Regions from separate parts of the Bradyrhizobium sp. ORS 111 genome, predicted to be linked through region 4. Evidence: predicted binding sites of a transcription regulator. Region 4 holds the regulator's gene; each other region holds the start of a gene.

Region 1 (7,104 bases), 2.7 Mb from region 4:
GGCAGGGTGGTGCCCGACTCGTTCACGCACGGCTCCGCCGCGCAGCGCAAGCAATGGTTCATGACCGGCTACCAGCAGGGCACGGTGCAGGCCTGCAATACGTTCGGCAGCGGTTAGCCGGCGACCGCCGACGGCACGGTGGTTCTTGTCCGATGGCGTCATCCCGAGGTGCTCGCCTCTTGGCGAGCTCGAAGGATGGCGGAGCCCGCGGCGCATCCTTCGAGGCCCGCTACGCGCGCCCTTCAGGATGACGTCAGTGTGTGAGGTGTACACGATGTCTTCGATCGACGAATCCAAACAATTCATTCCGCTCAATATCGCGGTGCTGACGATTTCCGACACCCGCACGCTGGCCGATGACAAGTCGGGCACCACGCTCGCTGAGCGCCTCACGGCAGCCGGTCACAAGCTGGCGGCGCGCGAGATCGTCACCGACGATGTCGAGGCGATCCGTGCCGTGGTCAGGCGCTGGATTGCGGATCCAGGCGTCGACGCTGTTATCACCACCGGCGGCACCGGCTTCACCGGCCGCGATGTGACGCCGGAGGCGATCGAGCCATTGTTCGAGAAGCGGATGGACGGTTTCTCGATCGCCTTTCACATGCTGAGCCACGCCAAGATCGGGGCGTCGACGATCCAAAGCCGCGCCACCGCGGGTGTCGCCGGTGCGACCTTCATCTTCTGTCTGCCCGGCTCGCCCGGCGCCTGCCGCGACGGCTGGGATGGCATTCTGGCCGCGCAACTCGACTACCGCACGCGGCCCTGCAACTTCGTCGAGATCATGCCGCGGCTCGACGAGCATCTGCGGCGCGCGAAGGCAAAGGGCGCGAGTGCCTGACGGTCATTGCGGGGCATCGCGCCAGCGATCAAGCCGGAATCTCGAACCAAGCTCCCCTAGCCCGGATGGAGCGAAGCGAATCCGGGGCGGTCGTTCCCGCGGCGGCGCCGTTCCCGGATTGCGCTGCGCTTTATCCGGGCTACGCAGCCCAGGTTGCGCGAGCGACGGATTATCAACCGCGGCTGACGAATCCAGCCAAGGCACGCCACAACGCCCACGCGGCTTTGCGATACGCCTCGGCGCGAAGAGCGTGGGCTCTGCGCGTATAGAATGTAATGAGCTCAGCCGTCACGCGCCGGGCAGGTCCGCGGCGCTGCGGCTTCACAACTCCAATTCCCAGGTCTCGCCGACCAGATCGACACCAAAGCTGTGGTGCTTCTCTTCCTTCACACGCTGGAAGCCCGCGCGGGCGTAGATGCTGCGGGCGGCAACCAGAATGCTCTGGGTCCAGAGCGTCATCTTCTTGTAGCCCCTCTCGCGCGCGGCGCGGATGCACTGCTCGACCAGGGCGCGGCCGACGCCGAGCCCGCGTGCCTTCTCCTCGACAAGCAACAGCCGCAGCTTGGCGATCCCGTCGCCGCCGTTGACCAGGAAGATCGAGCCGACCGGCTCGCCGTCGACCTCCGCGATCCAGCAATGCTCGCACGTCGGATCGAACGACCTCAAGAATTGCGCGCAGATCTCGGCCACCAATGCCTCGTAGCTGATGTCCCAGCCATATTCCTCCGCGTAGGCGCGTCCCTGTCGCGAAATGACCCAGCCCATGTCGCCGACGCGGTGACTGCGCAGCAGGAAGCCGGCCGGCTTGGGCGCGGCAGGCTCCATCGACTGCTCGATCGTGCTCATCGCGCGCACCACGGCGGCGCGCCGGCTGCCGTCCATCTGCTTGAGCAGTGCGGCGACCTCGCTGCGCGACCGGCTGTCGAGATCGGACGCGGCGGCGCGGCCCTTGGCGGTCAGCGTCACCTCATTGACGCGCTTGTCGGCTTTCGACGGCTTGCGCGTCACGATCTGGCGGCGCTGCAGCGCCTGCAGCGTGCGGCTGACAAAGCCGGCGTCGAGGTCGAGCTCGCGCACTAGGTCGGTGGCGGTGCAGTCCTCGCGATGCGCCAGCTCGTAGATGATCCGCGCCTCCTGCAACGTGAACGGGCTGTGCAGCAGCTTCGGCTCGATGATGCCGAGCTTGCGGGTATAGAATCGGCTGAAGCCGCGAACCGCGGCGACCTGGCCTTCGAGGGTCTCGTCCGGTATATTTGATTTCATCAAACATATTATTTGACGGAATCAAACGATCTGCAAGGACTTTCTACGCGACCGTGATCCGGCTGCGCAGCATGGTGCGGGAGGAGCGGCCGAGCCGGCGCAGCAGGCGCGCCTCGGCGCGGCGGGCGTCCGGCTGGTAGCCGCCGAGCCGCTCGTAATGATCGCGTGCGATGAGGAGGCCCTGTTCGGCTGTCGGTCCCGTCATCATCCGTGCGACGAATTTGAGCCCGCCGCGCAGGCCGGGATCGCTGTAAGGCGAACGGGCGTAGCGGAAGATGCCGGCGCGGTCCTTGCCGCCCGCCGCCACCATCTGGACGAATTGGCTGGTCTCCTCGATCCAGCCTGCGTCGAGCACGGCGCCCGGATGCAGAAACATCAGCCAGGGTGAGCGGGCCTGCCTGGCGCCCGCGGCCAGCGCGGCGGCACGCGTGCCCTGGAAACGCAGAAAGCGGCAGCCCGCCACGTCGGCGACGCGCTCCATCACCTCGCTGTTGGTGCGCTCGACCAGCAGCACCTCGCGGATGATTCCCGCCGCCGCGCCCGGCACCAGCGCCGCCAAGGTCGCGACCACAGTGCGTTCGACCCCGTCGGTCGGAATGATCACGCTCAGCATGAGTTGAGGCTTCGATGGCTCAAACGGTTGGAAAGTTGAGCCGTGTTATCACCTTGTCACATGCTGCGCAGCCTTTGCGGCTGCGGATTCTTGCGGCAGCACCTTGTGGATTTTTGTGACGCGTGTTCTTGATTTGTTCTCGCGCTGTGCTAGCTTCTCGGCATGAGCCGAGCATCCTCTCATGCCCTCAAGCACCCGCCGGTAACGGCGCCCTCCGATAACCCGGCGGGTGCGGCTCCCCCTTTTCCCGAGCTTGCGGTCGCGATCGAGCGCGAACGGCGGCGCGGCCGGGGTGCACAGTCCAATGCCAGTGGCCGCTACGAGGCCGAGGCGCGGGTCGCCTTCGACGACGGCTGGCAGAGCCTTGACGATCTGCCGCCGTTCAAGACCTCGGTGGCGATCGACACCTCGCGCAAGGTGATCACCCGCAACGATTCCCCCGACATCGGTTTCGACCGCTCGATCAATCCCTATCGCGGCTGCGAGCACGGCTGCGTTTATTGTTTCGCGCGGCCGACCCACGCCTATCTCGGCCTATCGCCGGGACTCGACTTCGAATCGAAGCTGCTCGCCAAGCCCGATGCGCCGGAGCTGCTCGAGAAGGAGCTCGCCGCGCCGGACTACGAAGCGCGGATGATCGCGATCGGCACCAACACCGACCCTTATCAGCCGATCGAACGCGAGCGGAAGATCATGCGCGGCATCCTGGAGGTCTTGGAGCGGGCCGGCCATCCGGTCGGCATCGTGACCAAGTCGGCGCTGGTGACGCGCGACATTGACATCCTGGCGCGGATGGCCAAGCGCAACCTGGTCAAGGTTGCGCTGTCGGTGACGACGCTCGATCCGAAGCTCGCCCGTACCATGGAGCCGCGCGCATCGACCCCGGCGAAACGGCTCGAGGCGATCAGGCGGCTGGCTGAGGCCGGCATCCCGACCACGGTGATGGTTGCGCCCGTGATCCCGGCGCTGAACGATTCCGAGATTGAGCGCATCCTCGATGCCGCCGCGCATGCCGGCGCGAAAGAGGCGAGCTACGTTCTGCTGCGCCTGCCGCTCGAGGTTCGCGATCTCTTCCGCGAATGGTTGATGTCGAACTATCCCGACCGCTACCGCCACGTCTTCACGCTGATCCGCGATATGCGCGGCGGCCGCGACTACGATTCGCAATGGGGCACGCGGATGAAGGGCACCGGTCCGATGGCCTGGATGATCGGCCGCCGCTTCGAGATCGCCTGCGAAAAGCTCGGGCTCAACAAGCGGCGCACCAAGCTAACCACCGACCACTTCGCCAAGCCGAAGCGCAACGGGCAGCAGTTGAGCTTGTTCTAGATTCGAAAGGTTGTTGTGATCGTCATCGCGAGCGAAGCAATCCATGTCACGTCGGGATAGATGGATTGCTTTGTCGCTTCACCGCAAAATTGCTTTGCAATTTTGTCGCGAGCTTCTCGCAATGACGGAGAGAGGTAACCATGAGCAACACCGCCACCGCCCCGACCCCACGCTTCACGGTCCTGACCCTCGGCGTCAGCGATATGCGTACCAGCATCGCGTTCTACGAGTCGCTGGGCTTTGCGCGGAAATACCGCGCGACCGGTGAGGAGGTGGCCTTCTTCGAAACCGGCGGCAGCGTGCTGGGCCTGTTCCCGTGGCATCTGCTGGCTGCGGACGCCGCGCTTCCCGATCAGCCGCGCCCGGCGGCGTTCCGCGGTGTCGCGATTGCCTGGAACTGCAACAACGATGCGGAAGTGGATACCGTCATGGCCTTTGCGCTCTCGAAAGGCGCCAAGCTGCTGAAGCCCGCGCAGCCGACCAGCTACGGCGGCTATTGCGGCTATTTCGCCGATCCGGATGGCCACGCCTGGGAAGTGGTCCGCGCGCCGGGTTTCGAGGTCGGCGACGACCGGCGGGTGTCGATGCCGGATTAGGCTGCGACCAATAATATCAATAGTATAATGAATAGCGGGGACGATGGCAGGTTCCCGGTTGCGCGGCGAGCCGCGCTTGATCACGATCCGCGCATGATTCGGGACAAGTCAGTGAAGAAGAAGCCGGTCGAGCCGGCCAAGCCAGAGAAGCGCGTGATCGCGGTGGCGCGGCCGAGCTTCCGGCGTGAGCGAGCGCTGATCAAGCGTGGCGTCTGGCCGATCGCCGGCTGCGACGAGGCCGGGCGCGGCCCGCTGGCCGGGCCTGTGGTCGCGGCCGCGGTGGTGCTCGATCCCAATCGCATCCCGAAGGGCATCGATGATTCCAAGCGGCTGACCGCCGAGCGCCGTGAGGAACTGTTCGAGGAGATTTGCGCCACGGCCGCCTTCTCGGTCGCGGTGGCCTCGCCTGCGCGCATCGACCGCGACAACATCCTGCGCGCCTCGCTCTGGGCGCTGGCCCGCGCCGTCCACGCGCTGCCGGAAATGCCGAAGCACGTCTTCGTCGACGGACGCGACAAGCTCGTCACGGCCTGCGATTGCGAGGCGGTGATCGGTGGCGACGGCCTTGTGGTGTCGATCGCGGCGGCGTCCATCATAGCCAAGGTGACCCGCGACCGGCTGATGAGCGCGCTGGCGCTGGATTGCCCGGGCTACGGCTTCGAGCAGCACAAAGGCTATGCCGTCCCGGAACATCTCGAGGCGCTGGACCGGCTCGGGCCAAGCGTCCATCACCGCAGCTTCTTCGCCCCGGTCGTTGCCGCGCGCGCGAAGCATTTCCCCGAACTAGCGGAGCCCGACCTGTTCACGGTGGACCCGGAGAGCGAGGCCGCAGCGGTGGCGGCCGCGTAGCGCAGATAGCGCGAGCCACAATCTCGATTGTTGTCGCCCGGCTTGACCGGGCGATCCAGTATTCCAGAGGCCATGGTAATTCAGCCCGAGAGGGCGCGGCGTACTGGATGCCCCGCATTCGCGGGGCATGAGGGCGGAATTTGGATTTGTCGCGTGGGTTCACCAGCATTGCCTCTCCCGCTGTCGGCCGTTATCACGGGATGAGATTGAGCCGCCGACGCTGGTGGCTGGGGCATTCAGGCGTTTCATGCGGTTCACCTCGCTGGTTGTCGAACTGATCCGCGCCCGGCCACGGCTGGTGGTCTGGGTCGTGGTGCTGGCGCAGGCGGCGATCTGGCTGTTGTTGCCGGTGATCTTCTACGGCAGCCCGCCCGGCAATCTCGCGACCGTGCTGGCATTCGGTCGCGAATATCAGGTCGGCACCGACATGGGGCCGCCGCTGTCGTTCTGGCTCGCCGACATCGCCTTTCGCGCCGCCGGCAACCACGTGTTCGGCGTCTATTTGCTGGCGCAGGCCTGCGAGGTCGCGACCTTCATCGCGTTCTACCATCTGGCGCGCGCGATCGTCGGTGGCCCGCATGCGGTGCTCGCGGTGCTGCTGTCCATGACGGTCGTGGTGTTCTCGTCGCCGAGCGTCGAGTTCGGTCCGTTGATCCTGGCGCGGCCGCTCTGGGCACTGTTGCTGCTGCATTCCTGGCAGTTGATCGGACAGAACCGGCGCAGCGCCTGGTTCGCCTGGTCGATCGATTGCGGCCTTCTGTTGCTGACGACGCCGGCGGCGATCGGCATGATCCTCTTGGTCGCCGTCTTTGCCGTCACCAGCGCGCGCGGTCGGCGTACGCTGATGTCGGTCGATCCGCTCTATGCGCTGCTCGTCATCGTCGTGCTGGCGCTGCCCTATCTGATCTGGCTGATCCGCGCCGACGCGATCGTCTTTCCACCCTTGCCCGAGATTGCCGATCTCAAGGCCCGCGCGCTGCGCTGGGGCGTCGTGCTCGGCGGCCTGGTCGTGGCGATGGGCGCTGTCGTGCTGCTGGTGATCCTCGATTCGCGCTGGTTCGCCGGCGACAGCGAGAATGCGCCGATCATCCACCGTCCGCCGGTCGGACCGCTCGGGCAGCAGTTCGTCTATTTCTTCGCCTTCGCGCCGGCAATCGTGGGCAGCTTTGTCTCGGGCCTGTTCAACATTAACCGCGTGTTCGGCGGCGCGGGCGTTGCGTTGTTGATGTCGGGGCTTGCCGTTGTGGTCGCCGCCGGGGATCTGATCCGCCTCCGGCACCAGCGGCTGTTGCGCACGGCCTGGGCGCTCGCCATTGCCGCGCCGGCGCTGGCCGCGCTGGCCATGGTGTTGTTCATGCCATGGACCAGCACCAGGGAGGTGCCGACCTCGCTGCCAGCGGCTGCGATCGGCCGCTTCTTCGACGATAGCTATGAGCGCCGCACCAACCAGCGCCTGCGTGCCGTGGCGGGCGATCCGGAACTCGCCAGCTTGATCGCAATGAATGCGCGCCGCCCGCATCTGTTGCTCGACGCCACGCCGCAGCGGACGCCGTGGCTGTCGATCGCGAAATTCAACGAGACCGGCGGCGTCGTGGTGTGGCGCGCGCGGGATACCG
Region 2 (7,104 bases), 3.0 Mb from region 4:
TTCACCATCAAAAGCCCGCTGGAAACGAGGCCACTGCCGGTCTCCTGCGGAGCCACGCTGAATTCCAAACGCAAGCACTTGCCGGCCGGTTTGCTGGTTGCGGCTGCCGCGGCCACGCTGCGTGCGAAGTCGTCGGTGACCCTCCGGGATTTTACGGGGTACCACAAAAGATACGCGCCGGTCGGCCACTTTGCGAACGCGTCCGAAAACCCCTTGGCCAGCCGCTCGAACTCGTCCTTCGCCTCGAATGGCGGATCGATCACCACGAGGCCGCGCCGCTCGTTCGGTGGCACGAAGGCAGGAAGCGCCGTCCAGCCGTCGAGATCGACGACGCGGGCCTGCGTGTCGCGCCGCAATGCGTCGATCAGTTGCTTGCGCGCCGTTGGCTCGATCTCGCAAGCGGTGAGGCGATCCTGCGGTCGCAGCAGCGCCCGTGCGATCAAGGGCGAGCCGGGATAGGCCTTCAACTCTGCCTTCGGATTGAAGGCCCTAACGATGTCGAGATACGTCGCGACCAGCGGCTGCGCCTTGTCGGAGAAGCGCGCCTGCATCAGCCGCGCGATGCCGGTGAGCCATTCGCCGCCACGTTGCGCTTCACTCGACGTCAGATCGTAGAGCCCGGCGCCGGCATGGGTGTCGATGACGCGGAACGCGGCCTGCTTCTCCTGCAGATAGGTGAGCATGCGCACCAGCACGATGTGCTTGATGACATCAGCGAAGTTGCCGGCATGAAAAGCATGGCGATAGTTCATGCGATAGCCGTTACCACGTCATGGCGGGCGCGGCGACCTGTCCGTGTTCGCTCGCCGACGCGGACGGACGCTGAAGTGGCAGTCGTCCGCCAGCGGACTGGACGGGTAAGCGCTAGCCGCCGCGCATCGGCGGCATCAGCACCTGGTCGCGGCGGCAGGCGCGGCGATCGATCTCTTCGCAGGAACGGAACTGGAGATCCTTGCTGAGGCAGATCCGCACCTCGCTGAGCCGCCTGCTGTCGCAGGTGACCGCGATCGCCGAGCTGCTGAGCCCCGGATTGACCTTGATGAATGCAGCTTCCAGATCGTCGGGCGAGATCGTCTTCGGCTCCGACAATTGCAGAAATTCCTCGGGGATCTTCACCGCGGCGCGCGCCTTGCGGATGGTCTCGAAATAGGTGCGCTCGCCAAGCCCCGAGCAGGTGCCGTGTTTGTCCCACTCATTGTAGATCAGCCCTGGAGCGGGCATCAGGTCGAGCATCGAGCTCATGATGCCGCGGGCGAGCCGCGGCGAAGGCCGTTGGCAGTATTCCGGGAAACCGCGCTCATATTGCGGCCAGAGGCCGTGCACCACGAACGAGTACGGCCGCCCGCCGCATTGGGCTTGCGTGCCGCGGCCGTTGTTGCCGCGTTCGCTCGCCGCCTCGCAGTAAGACGGCGACCACGACAGCGACAGCACGTAGAAATCGAACTCACCCGGCGCATTCTGCCGCCGGTCCTGAGCCGACACGGCGATCGTGGTGCACAGCATGAATGTCGCAATGGAAACCAGAAATCGGGAAATGGTGACCAGCCGATACATCAAACGCTCCCTCACTGACGGCTGGAACCTAGCAGGCACGCCTAGAACATTTCAAGAACAAAACGCGCATCCGGCTGCAAGCGGGCAGCCCGCGGGCGCTCTGTCGTCAATCTGGCGGGAGAATCAGGGCCGCGCGGCGCGGCAGGAGGGGTTGTAGGCCCAGTTGCGGTCGAGCCCGGTGACGCACCATTCGACGCCCTGGCTGAAGCCGGCGAAGCCGCCATCCTCGATGATCGAAAAGTGCACTTTGCGCAGCCTGCCGTCGTTCAACATCACGTCGCCGGAGCAGTAACGGCGGGGAATATTGTCGGACTGCCAGGGACGGAAGGCGGTCTCATGGATGCGGCCGTAACCGGTGATCACCAGCGGTGAATTCCAGAAGGTGGCTTCCTTCTCGTGGAATTGCTCGCTGATGACGGGCAGGGCCCTCTCGCAAGGTGCAACGTTGCCGTCATAGCGCGGCCCTGACAGCCAGAAATTCAGCTCGAAGGGGTTGGCGGCCTGGGCCGTCCCCCCGGAAGCCAACAGGCCGAACACGAGCGCGGCACCAACGCCGAGCTTCTTGGCTGACATGAACAGGTCGCGCATGGGAATCCACCGATATTCCGATGCGGCGGACGGTGCCGTGAAGCCCCGGCAAGGTCAAGTGCAGCGCGGCAACACCTGCGGAGAAGTCCACTTTCGGCGAACCTCTCATTCTTTTCACGACCGCCGGCGCGCTCTATGTTGGCTTCAAGCGAAATGGAGTCTGCGATGCGAACGAAATTGGCCGCGTGCCTGGTTGCCGTCTGCGGGATGCTGGCCGTCGCGCCGGCGCGGGCCGATTGGTTGCAGCCGGTACCGCCGTTCAAGGGCAATGACACCGGCGGTATCATTGCCTATTCAGTGGCGATGCAGGTGGATGCGCGGCAGCTCGCCGTCGAGCACTGCGCTTCGTACGGCAAGGTGGTGAAATTCCTCTCCGTGCAATCCTACCCGGGTGGCTATATCTCGTTTGCCTGCCGCTGGGTGCCCTACGGCTCTTCAGAGCGGCCGTTGCGCACGCGCTACTGAGCGCCGCGCGAACCCTGCGATCGGTTAGTCGGAAGGCAATCGCCATGACGCGACGTCTTGCTTTGCTTGGTTCGGCCGTTTGCCTGGTGGTGTCGGCCGGGGCTGCCAGCGCGGTCGATCTGCCGACCCGCAAGGCGGGCCTGTGGGAGATGAAGATGGTCAAGACCGGCTCGTCGATGCCGGAAATGACCATGCAGCACTGCACCGACGAATCCACCGACAAGGAGATGAGCACGACGGCCGCGCCGATGGCCAAGCAGGTCTGCTCCAAGCAGGACATCCAGAAGACCGCCACCGGCTATGTCAGCGATAGCGTCTGCGGCGTCGCCGGGGTGACCGTGACCTCGCATGCCGAGATCGTCGGCGACTTCAACTCGGCCTACACGGTCAAGAGCACCTCGCACGTGGAGGGCGGCCCGTCCGGCGCCCGCGACAGCGTGACGACGATCGAGGCGAAATGGCTCGGCGCGTGCAAGAGCGACCAGAAGCCCGGTGACATCGTCATGCCCGGCGGCATGAAGATGAACGTCAAAGACATGGAAAAGCTGAAGGGCCTGCTGCCGAAGATGTCGAAGTAGCGCGCTGCATTCAGTTCTTGCAGAGCGCCTGATCATATCTCCGTCTCTCCGTCATGCTGAGGAGCGCGCAAGGCGCGCGTCTCGAAGCACGACGGCCGGGACGGTGGCCGTGCATCCTTCGAGGCTTGCAAGCGCTCGCACCTCAGGATGACGGATCGGCCCAGATATTCGCTACACCGGCACCCGCACCGCCGCCCGCAAGCCGCCCATCGGGCTTTCGCCGAGCATGATATCGCCGCCATGCGAGCGGGCGATGTCGCGGGCGATCGCAAGTCCGAGCCCGGTGCCGCCTTCGTCCTGGTTGCGGGCATCGTCGAGCCGCAGGAACGGCTTGAACACCTCTTCGCGCATGTTCGACGGAATGCCGGGACCATCGTCGTCGACGGTCACCGTGAGATAGCGATGGTCGCGATGGCCGGTGATCGAGATCGTGTCGGCGTGGCGCGCCGCGTTGGAGACGAGGTTGCCGAGGCAGCGCTTGAACGAGGCCGGCTTCACTGTCACCACCGGCAGGCCGTGGAACGCCACCGTCGCGACATGACCATGGCGCTCGGCGTCGCTGCGCAGCTCCTCCAGCGCCATCGCCATGTCGGTCGGCTGCGCCACCTCGCCGGAATCGCCGCGCGCGAAGGCGAGATAGTCCTCCAGCATCATCGACATCTCGTCGACGTCCTTGCGCATCGCCTCGATCTCGGGTCCTTCGCCTAGCAGGGCGAGCTCCAGCTTGAAGCGCGTCAGGATGGTGCGCAGGTCGTGCGAGACGCCGGCCAGCATCGCGGTGCGCTGCTCGATCGAGCGCTCGACGCGCGCCTTCATCTCGATGAACGCCTGCGCCGCGCGCCGCACCTCGCGCGCGCCGCGCGGCCGGAAATTCGGCGCCTCGCGGCCCTTGCCGAAGCTTTCGGCGGCATCGGCGAGCCTGAGGATCGGCTTGATCTGGTTGCGCAGGAACAGCACGGCGACGATCAAGAGGATCGTCGAGGTGCCGAGCATCCAGAAGATGAAGATCTCCGAGTTCGAGGCATAGGCGGCGCTGCGCTGGGCGAAGATTCGCATCACGGAATCATCGAGCTGCACCCGGATCTCGACCAGGTTGGACTTGCCGACGGTGTCGATCCAGAACGGCCGGTTGATCTGCCGCCCGAGCTGCACCGACAGTGTCTGGTCGAGCAGCGAGAAGAACGGCTTCGGTCCCGGCGGCGGCATGTCGCCCGCGGGGAGGAAATCGACCACGAGCTGCAGCTTCTGGGCAATGTGGCGAAGCTGCGTGCGGTCCTTGTCCTGCGGATAGTTCTTGTAGACGTCGATCAGCGCGGCGATGTCCGATACCACCGCGGCCGACAGGCGCCGTGTCACCGTGTTCCAGTGTCGCTCCATGAACACGAAGGCGACCACGGTCTGTAGCACCACCATCGGCACGATCATGATCAGCAATGCGCGGGCATAGAGGCCGGTCGGCATCCAGCTCTTGAACGCATTGCCCATCCAGCCATTGGCCTTCGACACGCGCTGCGACGCGTTGCGGATCAGGGTGAGGCCGGAGTCGATCGTGCTCATGGGCGAGACTTCAGGGGGCAGCCACCAGGCGATAGCCGATGCCGCGCACGGCCTGCAGGAACAGCGGATTGGCAGGATCGTGCTCGATCTTGCGGCGGAGGCGGTTGATCTGCACGTCGACCGCGCGCTCGTTGACGGTGCCGCCGCTGGTCAGCGCGGCGCGCGGCACGGTCTCGCCCGGGCTGGAGGCCAGGATGCGCAGCATCTCGCGCTCGCGGTCGGTGAGATGAATGATCTCCTCGCCCTGGCGCAGCTCGCTGCGCTCGATGTGGAAGACGTAGGGACCGAAGGCGATCTGCTCGACGGCGGTGACCTGCGGCGGCGCGGTGCGCTTGAGGATGTTGCCGATGCGCAGCACCAGCTCGCGCGGCTCGAACGGCTTGGCGACATAGTCGTCGGCGCCGATCTGCAGGCCCTCGATGCGGGCTTCGGCCTCGTGGCGGGCCGTCAACATGATGATCGGCACCGACGAGGAGGAGCGGATGAAGCGGGCGAGATCGAAGCCGTTCTCGCCGGGCATCATGACGTCGAGGATGAGGAGGTCGAAGTGCAGCCCCAGCAGCTTGGCGCGTGCGTCGCTGGCGCTCAGCGCGGTCGTGACGCGGTAGCCTTCGCCGGAAAGAAAGCGCGACAGCAGGTCGCGGATGCGCCGGTCATCGTCGACCAGGAGGAGATGCGGTGCATCGTCGGCCGGCTCGGCCGGCGGCCGCACCATCGTTGCAGTCTGCGCCACGGTCACTCCCTTGCTTTTCTGCCGCCGCCGAAGATCGCTTCGAGCACCTTGTCGGGGTCGTCGCGGTCGATCATCGCGCGCAGGAACTGACGAACGGTGTCGATGCCGGCGGCATCGATGCCGGCGACCGCGCGGTTGATGCGGTCGGTCTGCAGCCCCGCGAGCTTTGCGACCAGCGCCTCGCCCTTGGGCGTTGCATAGAGCAGGCGCTGCCGGCGATCATTGTTGCCGGTCTTCTGCACGATGTAGCCTTCGTCGAGCAGTTGCTTGAGCACGCGGCCGAGCGACTGCTTGGTGATGCGCAGCACATCGAGCAGGTCGGCGACCTTCAGTCCGGGGTAGCGGGTGACGAAGTGGATCACCCGGTGATGAGCGCGACCGAAGCCGAACGCTTCCAGCTCCTGGTCGGCGTCGCCGACGAAGTCGCGATAGGCGAAGAACAGGAGCTCGATTATGTCCCAGCGCAGATCGCGCCCGCCCTCCGCAGAAGGCGCGTGGTCGCTTCCCTGCGAATCGGGCTGGCCAGCCATGCCGGAGAAATTTATGTCAGCCATATTGACGTATCTTGGGTTCAATGTTACAAAACTGCCTATCAGGACGAAACATTAGGTCGTTTTGTCCTCGACAGCGTTTGAGGCGGCCTGAAAAAGCCAGTGATGGCGGTTTGGGCCGCAAATTGGACTACCGTGCGATTGTCGAGCGGCATTTCGGCAAACATACTGGACTTCAGCATTCCGCAAAAGCATGTCTAAACGGCATGTTGGCGCCGGAAACCGGCTCTTGGGCTGGCGATGGGTGAGGTCCGGACCAACCAAGCCAGCAGGCCCCGGGGGAAACAGGCCGGCGCCAGACATCGCGCTGGTTTCGAGAGCGGAAAGCAACAAGATGAGTTTGAAATTCGAAATCCAGCCTACGGCGAACCCGACATCCGACAAGGATCGTGCGGCCAAGCTCGTGGATCCGGGCTTCGGCCGGGTGTTCACCGATCATATGGCCATCGTCCGCTACAATCAGGCGAAAGGCTGGCATGGTGCGCGCGTCGAAGCGCGCGCGAATTTTCCGCTCGATCCGGCCGGCGCCGTGCTGCACTACGCACAGGAAATTTTCGAAGGTCTCAAGGCCTACAAGCGCGACGACGGCGGCGTGAACCTGTTCCGGCCCGACGCCAATGCGCGGCGCTTCCACGATTCGGCCGAGCGCATGGCGATGGCGCCGCTGCCGGAGCCGGTGTTCATCGAGGCGGTCGAGCAGCTCGTGCGGATCGACCGGGCCTGGATTCCGGGTGGCGAGGGCAGCCTTTACCTGCGGCCCTTCATGATCGCGAGCGAGATCTTCCTCGGGGTGAAGCCATCGGCCGAGTACATCTTCTCGGTCATCGCCTCTCCGGTCGGCTCCTATTTCAAGGGCGGGCCCGCGCCGGTGTCGATCTGGGTGTCCGAGAATTACACCCGCGCGGCGATCGGCGGCACGGGCGCTGTCAAATGCGGCGGCAATTACGCCGCGAGCCTGCGCGCGCAGGCCGAGGCGATCGATCGCGGCTGCGATCAGGTCGTGTTCCTCGACGCGGTCGAGCGCCGCTACATCGAGGAACTCGGCGGCATGAACATCTTCTTCGTGTTCGACGACGGC
Region 3 (7,104 bases), 110 kb from region 4:
GCTCTTGCGGGCAGATGGATTGCTTCGCGGAGCCTGTCATCGGGCGCGCATTCGCGCGACCCGTTGGCTCGCAATGACGGCTGCATTCGTTGACAGCCCTCGGGATCAGTTCGCCGCAGGCGCAACTCGCCGGTCACGTTAACAACCGATCGGCGGATGGCACTTCGCTAATCCGCCCAACCGCCCGCCACTAAACGCGGAGAGGCGCAACTACTCCGCCGCCTCGCTCGCGCTGCTCTTCCGCGGCTTGCTGTTTGCCTTCTTCAGCACCGGCGCCAAAAACTTGCCGGTATAGCTGCGCGGCGCCTTCACGATGTCTTCTGGCGGGCCCCAGGCGACGATCTCGCCGCCGCCGTCGCCGCCTTCGGGGCCGAGGTCGATCACCCAGTCGGCGGTCTTGATGACCTCGAGGTTGTGCTCGATCACCACGACCGTGTTGCCCTGCGCGACCAGCTCGTGCAGCACCTCCAGGAGCTTGGCGACGTCGTGGAAGTGCAGGCCGGTGGTCGGCTCGTCCAGGATATAGAGGGTACGGCCGGTGGCGCGCTTCGACAGCTCCTTGGCGAGCTTGACGCGCTGGGCTTCGCCGCCCGACAGCGTGGTGGCCTGCTGGCCGACATGGATGTAGTCGAGGCCGACGCGGTGCAGGGTCTGGAAAGTCTCGCGCACGCGCGGCACCGCCTTGAAGAACTCGGCGGCTTCCTCGACCGTCATGTCGAGCACGTCGGCGATGCTCTTGCCCTTGAACAGCACCTCCAGCGTCTCGCGGTTGTAGCGCTTGCCCTTGCAGGTGTCGCAGGTGACGTAGACGTCGGGCAGGAAGTGCATCTCGATCTTGATGACGCCGTCGCCCTGGCAGGCCTCGCAGCGGCCGCCCTTGACGTTGAAGGAGAAGCGCCCGGGCTCGTAGCCGCGCGCCTTGGCTTCGGGGAGCCCTGCGAACCACTCGCGGATCGGCGTGAAGGCGCCGGTGTAGGTCGCGGGGTTGGAGCGCGGGGTACGGCCGATCGGCGACTGGTCGATGTCGATGATCTTGTCGATATGCTCGAGCCCCTCGATGCGGTCGTGCGGGGCCGCGCCCTCGCTGGCATTGTTGAGCTTGCGGGCGATGGCGCGGTAGAGCGTGTCAATCAGCAGCGTCGACTTGCCGCCGCCGGAGACGCCGGTGACGCAGGTGAACAGGCCGAGGGGAATCTCCGCCGAGACGTTTTTCAGATTGTTGCCGCGGGCGTTGACGACCTTGATGGTGCGGCGATGGTTCGGCGGCCGCCGATCGGGCACGGGGACCGAGAGCTCGCCGGTCAGATACTTGCCGGTCAGCGACTTCGGATTGCGCATGATCTGGTCGGGCGTGCCTTGCGCCACGATATGGCCGCCATGCATGCCGGCGCCGGGGCCGATGTCGAGCACGTAATCGGCGAGGCGGATCGCGTCCTCGTCATGCTCGACGACCACGACCGTGTTGCCGAGATCGCGCAGCCGCTTCAGAGTGTCGAGCAGGCGGGCGTTGTCGCGCTGGTGCAGGCCGATCGACGGCTCGTCCAGCACGTAGAGCACGCCGGTCAGCCCCGAGCCGATCTGCGACGCCAGGCGGATACGCTGGCTCTCGCCGCCGGAGAGTGTGCCGGAGGAGCGCGACAGCGTCAGGTAATTCAGGCCGACGTCGAGCAGGAAGGTCAGGCGCTCGCGGATCTCCTTGAGGATGCGGGCGGCGATCTCGTTCTGCTGGGCGTTCAGCGCGTCCGGTACCGTCTCGAACCATTCGCCGGCGCGCTTGACCGAGAGCTCTGATATCTCGCCGATATGCTTAGCCCCGATCTTGACGCAGAGCGCCTCCGGCTTCAGCCGGTAGCCGTGGCAACCCTCGCAGGGCACGTCGGAGAAATATTTGCCGAGCTCCTCGCGCGCCCACTCACTCTCGGTCTCGCGATAGCGGCGGTTGATGTTGGTGACGACGCCCTCGAACGGCTTCTTGGTGTCGTAGGAGCGGACACCGTCCTCGTAGGAGAACTTGATCTCGTCGTCGCCGGAGCCGTGCAGCAGCGCGTTCTGCACCTTCTTCGGCAGATCCTTCCACTTGGTGTCGAGCGTGAACTTGTAGTGCTTGCCGAGCGCGGTGAGCGTCTGGATGTAATAGGGCGAGGACGACTTCGCCCAGGGCGCGATCGCGCCCTTGCGCAAGGTCGCCTCCTTGTCGGGGATGACGAGATCCTCGTCGACATGCTGCTCGACGCCGAGGCCGCCGCAGGCCGGGCAGGCGCCATAGGGGTTGTTGAACGAGAACAGACGCGGCTCGATCTCGGGAATCGTGAAGCCGGAGACCGGGCAGGCGAACTTCTCCGAGAACAGGATGCGCTCGGGGCCGCTCTTGTCGTGGATCTTCGCGGTCTTCTTCTTGTCTTCGCTCGCGGCTGCGCTAGGTGCGTCGGCGTATTCGATCACGGCGAGGCCGTCGGCGAGCTTCAGCGCGGTCTCGAAGCTTTCCGCAAGGCGCTGGGCGAGGTCGGGGCGCACCACGATGCGGTCGACCACGACGTCGATGTCATGCGGGAATTTCTTGTCGAGCGCGGGCGCCTCCGCGAGTTCGTAGAAGGTGCCGTCGATCTTGACCCGCTGAAAGCCCTTCTTGAGATATTCGGCGAGCTCCTTCTTGTACTCGCCCTTGCGGCCGCGCACGACAGGTGCCAGCAGATAGAGCCGCGTGCCTTCGGGCAATGCCAGGACGCGATCGACCATCTGCGAGACGATCTGGCTCTCGATCGGCAACCCGGTAGCCGGCGAATAGGGCACGCCGACGCGGGCCCACAGCAGGCGCATGTAGTCGTAGATCTCGGTGACGGTGCCGACCGTCGAGCGCGGGTTCTTCGATGTCGTCTTCTGTTCGATCGAGATCGCCGGCGACAGGCCGTCGATTTGGTCGACGTCGGGCTTCTGCATCATCTCCAGGAACTGGCGTGCATAGGCCGACAGCGATTCGACGTAGCGGCGCTGGCCCTCGGCATAGATGGTGTCGAAGGCGAGCGAAGATTTGCCGGAACCGGACAGGCCCGTGAACACCACGAGATTGTCGCGCGGAATCTCGACGTCGATGTTCTTCAGATTGTGTTCGCGGGCGCCGCGAATCGTGATGGCACGCGACGAGGAGCCCGCGGTCTGTTGGCGCTTCGACTTCAGCACTTCATCCATTGCGGCGATTCCGGGCGCCTGGTGTTTGCGCCTTTTTGGGCGCGCGTCACCGGTGATGCCGGGACCTTGCGCCGATGGGTGTGTGAGCACTGGAACGTAGGAAGAACGGCGGCGGATTTCCAGTGCCGTGTTGGGTCCATCAACGGATAGTTTGCCGGATGGCAGCAGCCGTCAGTAGAGCGGTTCTGGCCAAGCAAAAAGGCCGGCGCGAGGCCGGCCTTTTCACCACGACGGAGTCGTAGATGTCGATCAGTAGCGCGCGGCGGCCGGACCACCGAAGTGATAGTTCACGCCGACCTGGACGCTGTGCAGGTTCAGGTCGCCGGAGGGAACACCAAAGTAGGTCTCGCTGCCGAGGCTGCGATAGAGGTACTCGCCCTTGACCGACCACTGCGGCGCGAAGAACGCCTCGATGCCCGCGCCGACGGTCCAGCCGGAGTGGAAGTTGCTCTGCGAGACAGTCACGCCGAGCGCGGAGAGACTGACCTCGTTGTTGGCCCAGGCGTAACCGCCGGTGCCGTAGAACAGCACCTTGTCGACAGCGAAGCCGAGGCGGCCGCGCACGGTGCCGAGCGAATCGATCTTGCTCTTCGCCGTGACACCCAGCGCCGACACCGAGGCGTCGACGTCAGCCCAGCCGCCATCGGCCTCGATGCCGAACACGATGTTGCTGGTCTGCCAGTTGTAGCCGACCGTGCCGCCGGCGAAGCCACCGCTCATCTTCGGATCGGAGTCGCCGTTCTCGCTGGCATAGCCGCCGAAGCCGCCGATGTAGAAGCCGGTCCAGTTGTAGATCGCGGCCGGCGGCGGAGCCTTCACGTAGGGCGCACGCGCCGCCAAGTCCGCGGCCGAGGCCGGAGCAAACGCACTCAAAACAAGCAAGCCGGCCGACGCCAGCAAAACGGTCTTCATTTTCAAAATCCCAGTCCCATTCTTCTTGTTGTCCCTTCAATCCTTGAAGGGAACGTCACAGCAGTGTTGCCTGACGTTGGTGCGCTTCTACACGGATAACCGGGAACATGTGTATCCAGAAAACAACAATGCACGGCAAACGCGGGATCTGGAGTCCATGTCGGGTGCTGACCTGTGCTCTCCAGGCAACAAAAAGGCCGGCGCGAGGCCGGCCTTTTCGCTGACTTATGTCAGTTCGATCAGTAGCGCGGGACGACCGGACCGCCGAACTTGTAGTTCAAGCGGACGGTGACGAGATCGACGTCCTGACGGATGCTATCGCTGGCGACCGTAAGGCCGGTGACCGGCGAGGTGAAGTTGAGGGTACGATCCTGCATGAACAGGTGGTCGTACTCGATGCCGGCCGTCCAATTCGGCGCGAAGCCGAATTCAAGGCCCACGCCGACGGTGCCGCCCCAGCGGGTGTCGTCGCCGCTGCTCGCAAACAGCGCGCCGGTGAGATCGTTGATGCGGTACTTGTTCGAGGTCACGGCGGCGCCGCCCTTGAGGTAGAGCAGCACGTTGTTATTGGCATAGCCAATCTGGCCGGTGAACAGGCCGAACGCATCGATCTTCGAGGTGTTGATGAAGCCGGGGAACAGGAGGCTCGCGTTGCTGCCCTTCAGATCGGCCCAGTCGCCCTGTGCTTCAAGGCCGAACACCCAGGTGCCCGCCTGCCAGCGATAGCCGATCTGGCCGCCGGCCACGCCGCCGGTCGCATCATGGCTGCCTTCCGCGCCGATCAGGAACGGCGAGACCGAGTTCCAGCTATTGCGGCTCGAGCCCCAACCGCCGTTGGCGCCGATGTACCACCCGCTCCAGTCGTACACGGCGGCGATCATCGGCGGCGGCGCCTTGGTGTAGGGACGCGCGGCGAGGTCGGCCGCCGACGCGGAGGTGATGCCGAGAGCGGCGATGCTGACCGTTGCGATCAGGAACTTCTTCATGGGATCCCCCTTCCTGAGAATTCGGAAGCTCTAAACTTGAAGCCGAAGCTACCACGGGTTTCCCGGAAGGGCTGTCACTGCGCGGCCACAGTCGCCAACAAGTTGCATCGGTTCCATTTTTTACAACTGCTTAACACTTGAAGGGGTTCCGACCCCACATCGGGAAATCCGAAATCGCAACGTGGTCCGGTCGCCGGCGCGTTATTCAGCGTGCAAGTGTTGTCGTGCATGATTGGGCGGTCGGACAGCCGGGATTCGAGGCGTGGCGACCGCGCGCCACCCGGGGGGGAGATCGGAAGCGCTGCAGGCGACGAGGTGTGTCGATTACGGAGTGTGTCGATTACGTAGGTGCGAAAGCCCGTCCGGGATCAGCACAGCCGCCCTCGCTTCGAGGCCGCAGATATAGAGGCCCGCCTGCTTGTAGCCGGCAAATGCTTCTTTGCTGGCAAGTCTGGACGCCATTCCGCTTCCCTTGGTCCCGAAGCGGCGACGCGAGCGCCCATGCCATCCGATCGCATTTATACGACGATTCAACCGGAAAGGCCGTCTCCGAACAGCCACACTCGCGCGAAGAAGTGTTTCTCGAGCAAGCAATTGACGCGTCTGTAGTTGTTACGAGGCGTGATTTTGGCCGGCTGTTCGCTGCGGCTCTGTCCCGAGCGATTTTGCTACGGCAGGTTGCGCGGAACAAAGCTGGAACATTTCACCGCGCGATGCTATATGTGGGGATAACCGGCGAGGGGCCGCGCGAATAGCGCAGGCGGCGGGGCGGTGCCGGCGTATAGGGTCGTTCGCGACGCCTGCAGTAAGTGGCGAAGGTTGAGAGTGGCGGCTGATGTCCGGCTGCCCGGTTTTGAGTGGAGATGAAGCAATGGCGGGAAGCGTGAACAAGGTGATTCTGGTCGGCAATCTCGGCAAGGATCCGGAAATTCGGCGGACTCAGGACGGCCGTCCGATCGCAAACCTTTCCGTCGCCACCTCTGAAACCTGGCGCGACAAGGGCACCGGCGAGCGCAAGGAAAAAACCGAGTGGCACCGCGTGGTGATCTTCAACGAGGGCCTCTGCAAGGTTGCCGAGCAGTACCTCAAGAAAGGCGCCAAGGTATACATCGAAGGGCAGCTTCAGACCCGCAAATGGACCGACCAGAGCGGCGTCGAGAAATACTCCACCGAGGTCGTGCTACAGGGGTTCAACTCCAACCTGACCATGCTCGACGGGCGCGGCGGAGGTGGCAGCAGCTTCTCCGACGAAGGCGGCAGCGATTTCGGGTCATCTGGTCCGGTGAGCTCCGCGCCGCGGCGCGCGGTCGCCGCCGGCAGCCGCAACAGCGACATGGACGACGACATCCCGTTCTGATCGGGATCGCGCGATTGCGAACAATTCAGCCGGCCGCTGTTCCGTGAAAATCTATGTTCGCGGAACAGCGAACTGTTGCGTGGCGTTCGCGTCTTCACATGAGTTCGCAATGTGCGCCGATAAGCATTTGATATGTCGAACCTACTTTACGTAGTGGGGGCGTGAATTCCTCGCTTTGACAGAATCGAATGTTAATGATATTTACATTGCCCGGCGATCGCGTTGTTGCTGTCGCCGGCCTTGAAAGCCCGTCACCATGAGCCTTGCGCCTCTGCTCGACGCAACGCCTGCGATTCCGCTTCATGCCTTTGCGGCGATGGCCGCCTTCGTGCTCGGCTCCATTCAGCTCGCCGCACCCAAGGGCACGCTGCCGCACCGAACCCTGGGTTGGATCTGGGCAGCGCTGATGCTCGTCGTGGCGGTGAGCTCGTTCTGGATCCATCAGATCCGTCTGGTGGGCCCGTGGAGCCCGATCCATCTGCTGTCGATCTTCACGGTGGTGATGCTGGTGCTCGGCGTGATGGCTGCACGGTCCCACGATGTCCGCCGCCACAAGTTCACGATGATCGGCATCTTCTTTGGCGCGCTCGTCATCGCCGGGCTGTTCACGTTCGTGCCCGGGCGGATCATGCATGCCGCGGTATTTGGCCAGTGAGCGAGAGA
Region 4 (7,104 bases):
CCGCCGGCCAGCCGCGTTTCGCCGCTACCCTTGCAACCGCTTGTAGTCTAACGCCGCAATCGCTGTGACTTCGACATGAAAAGCCGCGAGCCGCGGCGTGGGCGAGCATAGTCGCTAGTGTAGCGACTTGAGCCAGTCATCGACGTCCTTGCGGATCTGATCCTTGGCCATGCCGTAGCGCTGTTGGAGCTTGCCCTCCAGCTGCTCGCGGTGGCCCTCGATCGTGTTGAGGTCGTCGTCAGTAAGCTTGCCCCATTTCTCCCTGGCCGCGCCCTTGAATTGCTTCCAATTGCCTTCGATTCGGTTCCAATCCATGACCATCTCCTGGAAGTGCTGATGGCCGCTCAACAGTCGCAGCCCGCGGACGTTCCTTGGGTGCCTGCTGCGGAGATCGCTCGCGTTCGGAACATTCGCTGTAGAGTGGCGTTCTGGCACCGGCTGCATTTTTGCGGTGAGGAGAACGCCATGAAGAAGATTTTGCTAACGTCCGCGGTCGCGGCGATCGTATCGACGGCCGCCCTGGCTCAGTCAACTGTTGGCACGACGACCGGTACCGGACATGTCGTGCAGATTGAACCGGAGTACCGTACGAGGATCCACACCTACGTTACCGAGCACAGGATCCGCCCGGTTGAAACGCGCGAGAAGATCGTTGTTGGTTCACCCGTGCCGCGCGACGTCGAGCTGGAAGCCGTGCCGCCCGAGTGGGGGCCGTCGCTCACGAAATATCGGTACGTGTACTCCGGCGACCGCGTGATGCTAGTCGATCCCGCGACTCGTACGGTCGTGCAGGAAGTAGAGTGACAAGGGCTCGGCGGGCCGTCGACTTGACTCGGCTCGCCGTCCGCCCGGTTTGAAACGAGACCATCCGAATCCAACCAGATTGTCGTCTGGCGGCAAAGCCGAAATTGTGCTGAGCGCGTGCTGACGTCTGTTACGCAGCGGAGCCGGAGACGCTGCCAGGAGCATTGTCGCTCGTATGGGGGCAAGCGGCCGCAGTCGCCAGAGCTGCCCCCTGCTGGGCAAGGATGTCGCCTACTCCTCCGCTTTATCGAGCTCCGCCGCGACCTGGCCGTAGTTCAACAATGCAACCAATGTCGTCCCGCCGACAATGTTGCCAAGCAGCGTCGGGATGAAAAAATCATAACCGTATTGGCCAAGTGATGCTTGCCCACGCGCCACCAGAAAAGCACACTCAACCGAACCTGCGATGATGTGGGAAAATTCGCCCAGTGCGACCACGTATGTCATGACCACGATGATATGCGCCCGCGATCCCTTCGCCGCTGGCAGAAGCCACATCATCAGTGCGATCAGCCAGCCTGCAAACACGGCGCGAAGGAATGTTGCCGAGAACGAACCTTCGACCGTGCGCCGGCCAAGCTCAAGAAACGCATCAGTGACCTTCGGTTCGAAGATCTCGGTATGCGCGAGACCGTATCCGATGGCCCACGTCCCCGCGATGTTCGAAGCAAGCACCAGTCCCCAAAGCTTGAGCACTTTCACTAGAATTGCGAGAGTGCGACGATGAAGCAGCGGCAGGATCGGCGTCAGCGTGTTCTCTGTGAATAGCTGCTGTCGTCCCAGGACCACGACGAGGAAGCCGACGGTATAGCCGAGCGGCGCGAAAAGTCGCCGTGCTGCCTCGTCGGATATTGCGGCGTGGAATTCTCCCCTGCACCACGAGTGACAGGCCGATCGACAGACCTGCGGCAAGCCCCGATATGAGGATGGCCCACCAGTGGCGCTTCAGTTCCTGCTCGCCCTCCGCCCGGATCGTCTCATGAATTAATGCGGCGCTCGGTCTGCTTTGGGACTCGATCTCCTTCGTCTGCTGAGGCGAGACGCCGTCGAGCTTCGACGCTGCGCTGAATGAGGTTGGCTCGCTCGGCTTTTCCACGCTTGGCGCTCAAGAGGGCTGGTCTTGGAGCTCCAAAGCTTCTGATGACGATCCGTTCCTCTTGCGTGGCCGCGGGGATTCAAGTGGGTCGCGCACGCTCTCCGGATGACTGGAACGCGGCCAGCCAGCGGCCCCGTTCATCCGCAACCAACGCATCCCGCCGTGCCCGACGGAGGAACAGAGGCCCACAGCGCGTGTTGACGGAGGCCACCTTGCACGGCTTGTTCGAGAATCAGGATGGTAGACGAAACGATGACGACCTCCGGCATCGCCACGCACGGCGCCTCGCGCCTGCAATTGGTCGAGATTGATAGCTTCAACATCGAGCTAAAGGACGAAGACGGATTTCTTGGAGACCGCGCCAGCAAGGGTGCTTTCCGGGACATCTTGGATAAATGGCGGAAGCCGCTACGCAAGACCGGCGAAGACCCCTTCGGGGAGGAATCCTCGGAGAACGTCAGCAAGAAGGTACTGGACGCCGTATTGGTCGGCGAGGACACCAAAGCGGCCGCAGTCGTGCAAAGCGTCATTGAGGACTTCGCTCGGGAGCTCGCCTATGTGGCCCGACGCCTCCTCAAGTCGAAGGCCTGGGAGAAGACCGAACGCATCGTCGTGGGCGGTGGTTTCCGCCTCAGCCGACTCGGCGAGCTCGCCATTGCCCGCACCGAAATCATTCTCAAGGCAGAGGGCTTCAAAGTTGAGATGGTTCCGATCCGCCATCACCCGGACGAAGCCGGGTTGATCGGCGCACTGCACCTTGCGCCCTCCTGGATCTTCGATGGCCACGACTCGATTCTGGCCGTCGACATCGGCGGCAGCAATATCCGCTGCGGCGTTGTAGAGACGCGGCGAAAGAAGTCTCCGGACCTTTCCAAGGCGACCGTCTGGAAGTTCGAGCTTTGGCGTGTTGCTCACGACGAGCCGAGCCGCGACGGGGCAGTCAAACATCTGATCAAGATGCTCCAGGGTCTGATCGCCAAAGCGGAGAAGGAGGGATTCGAACTCGCGCCGTTCATAGGCATCTCCTGTCCCGGCGTCATCAAAAGCGATGGCTCTATCGAGAAGGGTGCGCAGAACCTGCCTGGCAATTGGGAGAGCAGCAAGTTCAACCTGCCTGCCAACCTGATCGAAGCCATCCCGCAGATCGGCGAGCAAGATACCGCCATCGTCATGCACAACGACGGCGTGGTGCAGGGATTGTCCGAAATGCCCTTCATGCGGGACGTGAAGCGTTGGGGCGTGTTGACCATCGGGACCGGTCTCGGCAATGCTCGCTTCACCAACCGAAATGGCAAGGGTTAACCGCCGCTCCGCGCGAGATCCCGTAACCAATAACAACACAAGGCGCCGATGGCTCTGGCAGAAGCATGATCCAGTATTCCAGAGGCAGCAGTGATTGATCCGAGAGGCCGCAGCGTACTGGATCCCCCGCATGCGCGGGGGGATGACGGCGGAGAGAGGGGGTGCATCGCGGAGCCTGTCATCGGGCGCGCGTTCGCGCGACCCGTTGGCTCATCGCAATGACGGGGTGAGACATCGGGCGAGGCCTATCCCCAGCGTCGTCCCGGCCGAGTGCGCAATTGCGCAGGGGGCCGGGACCCATTACCCCAAATGTTTATTGTTGCGCGGCGCCGGGCCACGGTCCCATTCATCGCCAAGTGCGGCGGTTATGGGTTCTGGCCTTCGCCAGGACGACATCGTCGATTGCGACGCACCAAATGCAATCCGTCGCTCGCAAGGATGTGACGAAAGCCCGTCACGAGGAGCGCTCCGCGCGGAGATCGAAACCGTTGCCGCCTACCCGCAATTTTCGTACATCGGTCGTGCAATGACCACGCAACTCTCCCCCAATTCCGTCGACGTGCTGCTGTTCGATATCGGCCGCGTCGTGCTCGATATCAGCTTCGACAGGGTGATGGCGCGCTGGGCGGAAGACGCCGGCTGCGCGCCTGCCGATCTCGCCGGACGCTTCGTCGTCGACGACAGCTTCAAGCACCACGAGATCGGCAAGGTCGACGACGCAACGTTTTTCGCGAACCTGCGCCGGTCACTCGGCATCGACCTGACCGATGCGCAGTTCCTCGAGGGCTGGAATGCGATCTTCACCGGCGAAATGCCGGGGATCGCGCCGCTGCTGGCGACGGCCGCGCGGCGGCTGCCGCTCTATGCCTTCTCCAACACCAACCCGGCCCATGTCGCGCATTTCTCGGTCGCCTATGCCGACGTGCTCAGCCATTTCCGCGACGTGTTCCTGTCGTCGGCGATCGGCCTTCGAAAACCGGACGCCGAGGCCTACGATCATGTGGTAAAAGCGATCGGCGTGCCGGCGTCGCGGATCCTGTTCTTCGACGATACGGCGGCCAATATCGAGGGCGCGCGGGCGCGCGGCCTTCGTGCCATCCACGTGACATCGACGGATGACGTGGCAAGGGCACTCGCCGCACTTGGAATATGAAGACCTTGAGATTTGAGGAGCCCTGCCCGTGGCCCTGATGCCGGTTGCCGATGCCCTGTCTGCCGTTCTCGCCGGCGCCGAGCCGCTGCCGGAAGAGACGGTCGCGCTCGATGCCGCCTATCACCGCACGCTGGCACGCGATGTCGCCGCGCGGCGCACGCAGCCGCCGCAGCCGATGTCGGCGATGGACGGCTATGCGGTGCGCGCGGCCGCTGCGTCCGACCTGTCGGCTAGGCTGCGGGTGATCGGCGAAGTCGCGGCCGGGCGGCCGTTCGAGCGCACGGTCGGCGTGGGCGAAGCGGTACGGATCTTCACCGGCGGCGTGATCCCCGACGGCGCTGACGCCGTCATCATCCAGGAAGATACCAGGACTGACGGCGACCACATCACGATCACCGAGGCCGCCGCGAAGGGACGGCACATCCGCCTCGCGGGCGTCGACTTCCGCGAGGGCGATGTGCTCCTTGCGGCCGGCAGCCGCCTCTCCGACCGCGCGCTGTCGCTCGCCGCGGCCATGAACTATCCGGAACTCGCCGTGCGCCGCCGGCCGAAGGTCGCGGTGCTGGCAACCGGCGACGAGCTGGTGATGCCGGGCTGCAGCCCCGGCCCCGGCCAGATCGTCTATTCCAACGGCTACGCGCTGCGGGCGCTGGCCCGCGCCGAGGGCGCAGAGACCGTCGATCTCGGGATCGCTGCCGACACGGTGGCGGCCACCACCTCCGGTATCCGCCGGGCACGGGAGGCGGACGCCGACATCCTGATCACCACCGGCGGCGCCTCCGTCGGCGACCATGATCTCGTCAAGCAGTCGCTGGAGGCCGAGGGCGTCCAGATGGCGTTCTGGCGGATCGCGATGCGGCCGGGCAAGCCAATGATGCACGGCCGATTGGGAACGATGCGGGTGATCGGCCTGCCCGGAAATCCGGTGTCGTCCTATGTCTGCGCCTTCCTGTTTCTGGTGCCGTTGATTCGGGCCCTCAGCGGCCGAAACGTGATTCATCATGTCCGCAAGAGCGCCCTGCTCGGCCATGACCTCGCCGCCAACGATCAGCGCGAGGACTATCTCCGGGCCCGCCTCGAGGAGCGTGGCGACGGCACGTTGATCGCAACACCCGTCAGCCAGCAGGACAGCTCGCTGCTGGGAAATCTCGCTGCGGCACGGGCACTTGTGATCCGTCCGCCGTTCGCACCCGCGGCCGTCCAAGGCGAGGCGTGCGAGATTCTGACACTGCCCGAATGAGACGTTGCCGCCGCGCCGATCAGGCACTGTCGGCTGCATTCACCGGAAATTAAGTGGTTGCGGAACACATATCGAACATATAGTGTCCGTTCATGATTTGTTTCGAGTACTGGTGTCCACGAATGGGAGCGCACTGAGGAGTGTCAGAAGTTTTCGCGCTCCCGATCAGGCTCCCTGAAGGTCTCGGAATCGAACGACGCTATCAACCGGGGGAATACTCGAGATGCTCACGCGCAAACAGTACGAACTTCTGCGTTTCATCAATGAACGTCTGAAAGAGGCCGGCGTCCCGCCCTCCTTCGACGAGATGAAGGATGCGCTCGACCTGCGCTCGAAGTCCGGTATCCACCGCCTCATTACAGCGCTGGAAGAGCGCGGCTTCATCCGCCGCCTGCCGAACCGCGCCCGCGCCATCGAGGTGATCAAGCTTCCCGAGCTGTCGGCCGGCGGCAGCAACGGCCGCCGCGGCTTCACCCCGAGCGTGATCGAGGGCACGCTCGGCAAGCGCAGCAGCACGCCGCCGATCGCCGAGGATGATGGCAACCGTCCGGTCGCCGTCCCCGTGATGGGCCGGATTGCGGCCGGTACGCCGATTGAGGCACTGCAGACGCGCAGCCATACCATCAGCGTGCCACCGGACATGCTCGGCGCCGGCGAGCATTATGCCCTGGAGGTGCGTGGCGACTCCATGGTCGACGCCGGCATCCTCGACGGCGATATGGCGCTGATCCAGCGCAACGACACCGCCAATACCGGCGACATTGTGGTGGCGCTGATCGACGAGGAGGAAGCGACGCTAAAGCGTTTCCGGCGCCGCGGCGCATCGATCGCGCTCGAGCCGGCCAACACCGCCTATGAAGTGCGCATCCTGCCGCCAAACCGCGTGCGAATCCAGGGCAAGCTGATCGGGCTCTATCGCAAATACTGACCGCGCCCCTGGTCCAGGCGCGACCGCGTGCAGCGCGTCGTGCGTATGTGCAGTCGCACATCCATTGCGAGGGAACGAGCAGCGCGCAACGCCGTTGCTTCATGGACTGCGCTGCGTGAGTGCCTCCGGCGCGTCCTGATACCACCGGGACGGTGTAGCGTGTTTGTGATCGGAGGCTCGCGCGGCCAGTCGTACAATCGCCCAGAAACGGGAAGAACCTCGTTTGCTGTCGTCCACTCTGGTAGAGGCCCACGCCTCAGGAGAGGCACGGGTCGCTATCTCGAAATGAGGAGCCATCCGATGTGTGACTATAGTCTGCACGCCGTGGCATCGCGCCCCGCCATTGTCGGAGAGACGCTGATCACCACGACATTCCGCGGCACGTCAACCCGCGGCTTTGCTTCGGAGAGCGATCCGACTGTCGCGGTCTGCATGCTGCCCGGCACCGAGCTCGCGTTCGTCGAGAACGTCCGCTACGACAGCCGCTGGATCTGGACCAAGACAATCGGCTTCCGCGTCGGCGTGTTCAACGAAGTCGAGCCCGACGTGCCCGATCGTCATCATGATGCGGTCGAATTCCC

Evidence for each region. Region 4 encodes LexA, which represses DNA repair genes until DNA is damaged. Its sites were predicted from a motif close to TGTTCNNNNTGTGTTCNG; they were not measured.
Region 1: a site for LexA is predicted at 2,838-2,855, ahead of P6U30_RS30330 (PA0069 family radical SAM protein). Genes of this name have one in related genera too.
Region 2: a site for LexA is predicted at 1,597-1,614, ahead of P6U30_RS31670 (ribonuclease T2 family protein). Genes of this name have one in related genera too.
Region 3: a site for LexA is predicted at 3,277-3,294, ahead of uvrA (excinuclease ABC subunit UvrA). Genes of this name have one in related genera too.

The regions. Positions count from the first base shown of each region.
Region 1 is NZ_CP120701.1:6,596,353-6,603,456, reverse strand. It holds gene P6U30_RS30350 (neutral zinc metallopeptidase) at 1-117, shown strand, start outside; gene moaB (molybdenum cofactor biosynthesis protein B) at 275-838, shown strand; gene P6U30_RS30340 (GNAT family N-acetyltransferase) at 1,160-2,101, opposite strand; gene P6U30_RS30335 (glycosyl transferase) at 2,145-2,714, opposite strand; gene P6U30_RS30330 (PA0069 family radical SAM protein) at 2,877-4,043, shown strand; gene P6U30_RS30325 (VOC family protein) at 4,184-4,639, shown strand; gene P6U30_RS30320 (ribonuclease HII) at 4,733-5,488, shown strand; gene P6U30_RS30315 (glycosyltransferase family 39 protein) at 5,736-7,104, shown strand, end outside.
Region 2 is NZ_CP120701.1:6,874,208-6,881,311, reverse strand. It holds gene P6U30_RS31675 (23S rRNA (adenine(2030)-N(6))-methyltransferase RlmJ) at 1-752, opposite strand, end outside; gene P6U30_RS31670 (ribonuclease T2 family protein) at 865-1,503, opposite strand; gene P6U30_RS31665 (hypothetical protein) at 1,678-2,142, opposite strand; gene P6U30_RS31660 (hypothetical protein) at 2,308-2,607, shown strand; gene P6U30_RS31655 (DUF3617 domain-containing protein) at 2,652-3,185, shown strand; gene P6U30_RS31650 (ATP-binding protein) at 3,357-4,742, opposite strand; gene P6U30_RS31645 (response regulator) at 4,753-5,457, opposite strand; gene P6U30_RS31640 (MarR family winged helix-turn-helix transcriptional regulator) at 5,478-6,029, opposite strand; gene P6U30_RS31635 (branched-chain amino acid aminotransferase) at 6,361-7,104, shown strand, end outside.
Region 3 is NZ_CP120701.1:3,979,164-3,986,267, forward strand. It holds gene uvrA (excinuclease ABC subunit UvrA) at 211-3,186, opposite strand; gene P6U30_RS18595 (outer membrane protein) at 3,436-4,098, opposite strand; gene P6U30_RS18600 (outer membrane protein) at 4,338-5,084, opposite strand; gene P6U30_RS18605 (single-stranded DNA-binding protein) at 5,956-6,441, shown strand; gene P6U30_RS18610 (DUF2306 domain-containing protein) at 6,698-7,096, shown strand.
Region 4 is NZ_CP120701.1:3,866,710-3,873,813, reverse strand. It holds gene P6U30_RS18060 (CsbD family protein) at 115-315, opposite strand; gene P6U30_RS18055 (DUF1236 domain-containing protein) at 466-804, shown strand; gene P6U30_RS18050 (formate/nitrite transporter family protein) at 1,036-1,716, opposite strand; gene P6U30_RS18045 (ROK family protein) at 2,138-3,202, shown strand; gene P6U30_RS18040 (HAD family hydrolase) at 3,729-4,355, shown strand; gene glp (gephyrin-like molybdotransferase Glp) at 4,384-5,595, shown strand; gene lexA (transcriptional repressor LexA) at 5,819-6,523, shown strand; gene P6U30_RS18025 (hypothetical protein) at 6,824-7,104, shown strand, end outside.